DNA from 2 places in the Synechococcus sp. CS-1333 genome. Region 2 is predicted to be linked to the other one. Evidence: riboswitches for the same ligand, from Rfam matches in the RefSeq annotation. Region 2 holds a riboswitch; the other holds the start of a gene.
The links. Region 2 has a riboswitch for cobalamin ahead of KQ303_RS11130 (HupE/UreJ family protein). Riboswitches for the same ligand answer to the same signal wherever they lie in the genome.
Positions count from the first base shown of each region.

Region 1: it holds a riboswitch for cobalamin, as region 2 does, so the genes downstream of both, KQ303_RS06040 (HupE/UreJ family protein) here and KQ303_RS11130 (HupE/UreJ family protein) in region 2, are expected to answer to the same signal.

Region 1 is NZ_JAHLYO010000014.1:316,945-320,344, forward strand. Features, by position in the region: gene KQ303_RS06030 (extracellular solute-binding protein) at 1-701, opposite strand, end outside; gene KQ303_RS06035 (hypothetical protein) at 1,017-1,160, opposite strand; gene KQ303_RS06040 (HupE/UreJ family protein) at 1,238-1,861, opposite strand; cobalamin riboswitch at 1,888-2,070, opposite strand; gene KQ303_RS06045 (GTP-binding protein) at 2,193-3,386, opposite strand.
Region 2 is NZ_JAHLYO010000028.1:40,081-43,480, forward strand. Features, by position in the region: gene aroA (3-phosphoshikimate 1-carboxyvinyltransferase) at 1-199, opposite strand, end outside; gene upp (uracil phosphoribosyltransferase) at 299-967, opposite strand; gene KQ303_RS11125 (pentapeptide repeat-containing protein) at 1,019-1,549, shown strand; cobalamin riboswitch at 1,543-1,699, shown strand; gene KQ303_RS11130 (HupE/UreJ family protein) at 1,826-2,395, shown strand; gene cobW (cobalamin biosynthesis protein CobW) at 2,409-3,400, shown strand, end outside.

The sequences.
Region 1 (3,400 bases), on a different contig from region 2:
GAGTTGACGACGCCCACCGCGCACTCACCCCGGGCGACGGCACGGGCCAGGGGGGTGTCCGAAGTGAAAAACGGCTGCTTCACGTTGGCCACCATGCCGCGCACCCAGTTGCCTGCGGTCGCGTCACCGCGCAGGATCATCTGGCTGGCCACCAGCGACTGGTTATAGGGGCTCTTGCGGTCGCGCAGGCAGAGCTTGCCCTTGAGGGCCGGCTTGGCCAGATCGGCGTAAGTGCGAATCGTGTTGGGATTCACCAGCTTCGGGTTGACCACCACCGCGCGCACCCGGCGGGTGAGGCCATACCAGCGCCCCTGGGAGTCGCGCAGGTTGGCGGGCACATCGCGCTGCAGGGCTGCGGAGCGGCTGGGCTGGAACAGGCCCTGGTCGGTGGCGGTGTCGAGGCGGGCGGCATCCACCAGCACGAGCACATCGGCCGGGCTGTTGCGACCTTCACTCTTGAGGCGCTCGATGATGGCGTCGTCCTTGGCTTCCAGCACGTTCACCTTGATGCCTGTGCGGGCGGTGAACTGGCGGTAGAGCTCTTTGTCCGTGTTGTAGTGGCGGCCCGAGTAGACCCCGATTTCAACGGGTTTGCGGTTGGGCGCCTGTTGCGCCAGGCCGGCACCAACGGCGGTGGCGATCGAAACAACCGTGAGACCGGCAGCAGCCAGCCTCACGGTGGCGGAAGAGATCCGTTTCATCCAGGAGATGGAGCGCCCGATGGCGCGAATGCAACATCTGGAGCGTAGGAATCAGGATTTAGCTACCCACGTCGAAAGGGTGCGACCGGGAGTAACAAATGTGACCCGATAACGGGAGGTCCGATCAATGGATGGGTGAAACAACCAAGAACGAGAACCGCTCAGGCCGCTTGTCTGTCGTGGCTGGGGCATGAGAAGCGGGCTCTGCCCTGTGGAATGGCACGCCAGACAGATTCCCCGCAGGCAAGGCAACCCAAAGAAAAAACGACCATCAGCAGGGCTGACGATCGCTAGGGGTGAGAGAGAGGGAAGGGTTCAGCGGCTGGGGCGGACCCGGACTGGCACGAGAGCCGGCTGCATCAGGCCGCCGCCGGAATTGTCGTCGTCAGAGTCGGTGGTAAGCCAGAAGGCCAGGCCGAACAGGGCGATGACGCCGGTGAAAAGCAAAAGTTCGACCATGGCACCCAACCGGTATCCAGCAACGTTAGCCAGAACTTGAGGGCTGACTGTGTCGATGACTGCGATTGGTGCTCAGCTCAGGCGGCTCCGGCGGCGGCGAGCAGACCGATCGGCCCCAGGGCCAGCAGCGCACCCACCACGGTGAGCAGAACGGCAAGACGCACGGTCCAGGCGGTGCCGAGCCGGCGCAGCAACAGGAACGTGACCCCCACGGTGAGGCCAGAGGCCAGCAGGGCTCCCGCCCACCAGCTGCTGGCACCGCTGGCTTCATGGCCGTGCAGCATCGCGTGGATCGCCACCGCCACCGTCACCACGGTGCCGGCCGCAGGAATGGAAGGAGGGTGGCCAGAGCGGCGGCTCATCAGGATCAGCACACCCAGACCCGAAACCGCCAGTGCCGCCAGCAGCTCAGCCACGGGCAGGCCGCCGCCGCTGACACCGAAGAACGCCCCGATCACGGCACCGGCCAGGGCGAACAGCAGGAGCTGGGCACTCACGAACGACGAGGCCGCACCCACGCCCACCAGCAGGAAGAGGTGGTCGAGGCCGGTGAGGGGATGGCTGAAGCCACCCGCCAGGCCGGCTCCGGCCAGGCCGTGGGCGGAGGCGGGCAGGGTGCCCAGCAGGCTGAGGCCAAGACCGGCGCAGCCGGCCAGCACCAGATCTCGGCCTGACGAGGACTTGAGGGAAGCGAAGGGCATGGTGAACTCCGGTCCGCGCCGGGGATTGAAGGGGGAGGAGCAGGGGCGAGCGTTCTGGCTGAGGGCCCACCTGTTGATGGGGCCCATCACAGCTGCGGGACAGCGCCGGAGTGACCACCACGCCTTCGGACAAGGGTGATGCTGGCACCGGACTTTCCTCGTTGCCTCACCGGGGTGCGCACCGGCAAACCACTGCGGGGTCAGTATGAAGCCAGCCCCGCCGCCCGGGAGTTCAACGGCAACCTTTGGATGCGGGGCCTGGATGCAGCGCCGGGAGCGGGCGGGATGCCAGGCCGCGAGCAGAGGATGCAGCCGGGCAAGCGGGCCAGGTTCAGGAAAAACCCTTGCCGGCCGCGCCGCTGGCGACGCAGGCCCGCAGCTGACGGCGCAGCTTGTCGTGATCGAGCTCCTTGCCGATCAGCACCAGCTGGTTCTTGCGCGGTCCTTTCCAGTCGGTGTCGTCGATCGAGAAGCGTTTGCCCGCCAGGTGGAACACATGGCGCCGCTCGCTTTCGCTGAACCAGAGGATTCCCTTGGCCCGGAACACCCCGGCCGGCATCTGGTTGTCGAGGAAGTTCTGGAACTTGCGCAACGAGAAGGGCCCATCGGCAGCGAAGGAGAGCGAGGTGAAGCCTTCGATCGCCAGATGGTCGGCGGCATGGACGCCGTCGCCATGGGCGTGATCGTGATCGTGGCTATGGTCATGGCCGTGGCTGCTGTGGTCGTGGACGCACTGGCCATGGTCGTGATCGCAGGCGCTGTGGTCAGCGGCAGTGGCGTGGGTTGCGTCGGCACCCTCGGCCGCGCCGGCGCTGTGGGCATGGCTGTGGCCGTGATCGTGAGCGTGGTCATGGCCGTGGTAATGGCTGTGCGCCTGGGCCTCGCCGGCCTGCTCCGCCACCACCCGATCGGACTCGAACAGCCCCACGCTCAGCAGCAACGGCAGCGGCACCTGCCCGCTGACCGAGCGCAGGATGCGCGCGTCTTTCTTCAGCTCGCGCAGGCGTGATTCCACCTCCACCAGCCGCTCCTCCGCCACCAGATCGGTCTTGTTGAGCAGCAGGATGTCGCCATAAATGACCTGGGCGCGCCCCACCTCGCTCGCCATGGTGGAGTCGTCAAAGTTCTCCGCATCGATCAAGGTGATGATCGAATCGAGCCGGGTGGTGTCGCGCAGCTCGCTGCCGAGGAAGGTCATCGCCACCGGCAGCGGATCGGCGAGGCCGGTGGTTTCCACCACCAGGTAGTCGACCGGATCGGGGCGATCGAGGATGCGCTCCACCGCCTCCAGCAGTTCGCCGTTGATCGAGCAGCAGATGCAACCGTTGCTCAGCTCCACCATGTCGTCGCCGGTGGCGATGATCAGGTCGTTGTCGATGCCGATCTCACCGAACTCATTCACCAGGACGGCGGTCTTGATGCCGTCCTGGTTGCTGAGGATGTGATTCAGCAGGGTGGTTTTGCCGGCGCCGAGAAAGCCGGTGAGGATCGTCACCGGCAGGCTGGTGATGCCGGCCTCCGCCATGGCGGGGATGGGCA
Region 2 (3,400 bases):
AGGCGGCGGTGCTGAGCGGATCCTCCGCAGGCAGCAGGCCATCGATGCGGGTTTCGCCGGTGGCGATTGCCCCGAACAGCAGCGCGCGGTGGGAGATCGACTTATCGCCCGGCACCTGCACGGTGCCGCTCAACGAACGCGAACCTTCCTGCCCGAGGGCACGGGCCGGGGGCGGTGAAGCGGCGACAGCCAGTCCCATGCCAGGGGAGCAATGGCCCGTGAGCCTAGGTCTGGGCCTGGGCGCCACGATCTGGCCGAGCACGACAGAGGAGGGCTGGAGCCGCGCCTGCTGCAGGCATCAGGGAATGGCCGCCGAGGGGGTGCCGAACAAACGATCACCGGCATCGCCGAGGCCGGGAACGATGCGGAAGTCGGCATCCAGGTCAGCGTCGATGCAGGCGGTGTAGAGGGTGAGGTGGGGGAAGCGCTGCCCCAGGGTGTTGAGCCCGGGCCGGGCCGCCAGGGCCGTGATCACCCGCAGCCGGTCACCGCTCACCCCTTTGCTCTCGAGCCGTTCCAGCACCTGCACCAGGCTGCCGGCGGTGGCCACCATCGGATCGAACACCAGCACCCCCACCTGGGGGCCGATTGTTTCGGGCAGCGCGTCGTAGTACCAGGAGGCTCTGGCATCAGCTTCATTGCGTCGCAGGCCCACGTGGGCCACCCGGGCCGTGGGCAGCACGGCCTGGGCCCCCTGCCACAGCCCCAGGCCCGCCCGCAGGATCGGCACCGCCAGCAGGGGCACGCTGCCGTCCACCACGCTGCCTTCGGTGCTGGCCAGCGGTGTCTGCACCGTCACCCGCTGATGGGGCAGCCAGTCGCGCAAGGCTTCATAGGTGAGCCAGCGGCCCAGCTCGGCCATGGCGGTGCCGAACAGAGAGGGGGGCGTGTCCTGGTCACGCAGCAGGGTCAACCAGTGACCGATCAGGGGATGGGGCGGCACCACCACCCGCAGGGACATGCTCATGTCGATCGCGTCGCGGCCGTGGCTGCCATAACTTGAGGGCCCACGGTACGTGTGTTCTTGCCCCCCTTCACTCGCCCCGGTTGGCTCAGCTCCCTGCTTGCCCTGCTGGTGGTCACGGTCGCCTGGCTGGGTCTGGTGGGCCCCCTGGCGCCGGCCTTGGCGATCACTGCACCGGAGCTGCGCGGCCAGCGGGCGCTGAAGGATCTGCAGCCCGATATGCATGGCCGCAACCTGCAGCAGCAGGAGTTTCTGAAGGCGTCGATGCAGGGCTTCGACCTCAGTGACACCAACCTGCGCGGTGCCGTGTTCAATTCCAGCGATCTGCAGGGCAGCAATCTCAGCGGCGCCGACCTCGAAGACGCCGTGGCCTTCGCCACCCGCTTCGACAACGCCGACCTCAGCGGTGCGGTGCTCCGCAACGCCATGCTCATGCAGAGCCGCTTCACCGGGGCCACGATCGAGGGGGCCGATTTCAGCGACGCCGTGCTCGATCTGACCCAGCAGAAAGCCCTCTGCGCCAGGGCCGCAGGCGTCAATCCCCGCACCGGCGTCAGAACGGTTGAAAGCCTCGGCTGCCGGTAGATTGGCTCGCCGGTTCCAGGGGATCCATCCCTTGGAGGCAAGGGGGAAAGTCCGGTGCAATTCCGGCGCTGTCCCGCAACTGTGAAGCCTGTTCCGCGAGTCCTCGTGGCAGGGCCAGTCAGAACACCCGCCGGCGTTTCAACCCATCCAGTTCCGGCGAGGACCGGTCGAGCCATGTTTCTTCAACCCCGGGCTGCTGGCCCAGGCCGTCGTGCGGCCCAGCCAGCCAGCCCTCATCTGTATTCTGGCGCCCTGCAGCTCGCGCCACTCCTGGTCGTGCCGCTGCTGCTCGTGCCACTGCTGGCCACCCCCGCAGCTGCCCACCACCTGATGGAAACCTTCGCCCTGAAGGAGGGCCCGCTGGCGGGCCTGCTCAGTGGCATCGGCCATCCGCTGCTGGGTCCGGATCACCTGCTGTTCCTGCTGGCGCTCGGCCTGGTGGGCCTGGTGCAGCGCCTGCGATGGGTGCTCGCTCTGCTTGCCGTGGGGCTTACGGCCACCGGCCTTGGCCTGATGCTGCCCGCCCTGCCTGGCGCCGAAGCGCTGGTGGCGCTGTCGCTGGTGGTGGTGGGGCTGGTAGTGATCCAACGGTTGCCTGTCTGGACCCTGCTACCCGCTTTCGCCCTGCACGGCTATGTGCTCAGTGATGCCGTGAGCGGCTGGCAGCCCGCCTCCGTGGTTTGGTATCTGCTGGGCCTGCTGATCAGCCAGGGCGCCCTGCTGTGGCTGGCGCTCACGTTGGTGCAGCGCTGGCGCGCGGGCCTCGCTCCGGCGCGGTTGATGCTGGCGGCCGGCGTGCTGATCGGCGTGGGCTCCACGTTCGCCTGGTCCGCGTTGGTGCCCTGAGATGACACCCTCCATGCAACGGCGTCTCCCCGTCACCGTGGTGACGGGCTTCCTCGGCGCGGGCAAAACCACCTTGCTGCGCCATCTGCTCACCACCAGCGGCCTGCGCCTGGCGGTCCTGGTGAATGAATTCGGCGAAGTGGGCATCGACGGTGACCTGCTGCGCAGCTGCGGCTTCTGCCCGGAGGAGGAGCTTGATGGCCGGCTGGTGGAGCTCGCCAACGGCTGCCTCTGCTGCACCGTCCAGGACGATTTTCTGCCGACGATGCAGAAGCTGCTGGCGTCCGCAGATCGTCTTGACGGCATCGTGGTGGAAACCAGCGGCCTGGCGCTGCCCGAGCCCCTGGTGCAGGCCTTCCAGTGGCCCGACATCCGCACCCGCACCCGCGTCAACGGCGTGGTGACGGTGGTGGATGGTGAAGCGCTGGCCGGCGGCAGTGTGGTGGCCGACCCCGCCGCGCTTGAGCGGCAGCGGGCTGCCGACCCCAGCCTTGATCATCTCTCCGACCTGGAGGAGCTGTTCGACGACCAGTTGCGAGCGGCTGATCTGGTGCTGGTGAGCCGCGGCGACCGCCTCACGCCTGCAGAGCTGGACCGGGTGCGCGGGCGCCTTCAGGCCTCCTGCCGCCCCGGCGCCCAGGTGTTGCCAATGCAGCGCGGTCAGGTGCCGCCCGAGCTGCTGCTGGGCCTGGATCGCCCAGCCGTCGCGCCGGCTCCTGGCCCCCATGGCGAGGCCTCCCACGATCACGATCACGACCACCATCACGATCACGGTCATCACGACCACGAGCATCACGACCACACCCACGTGCCCATGCAATCGGTGGCGATTCAGCTCGCTGGCTCCTTCGATCGTGAGGCCCTTGAAGCCACGCTCCTGGAGCAGATCCAGCACCAGGCCCTGCTGCGCCTCAAGGGCTGGCTGATTCAGCCCGGCAAACGACGGCCTCTTCAGATCCAGGCGGTTGGTCCGCGGCTCGATTGCTGGTACGAGGACCACGACGC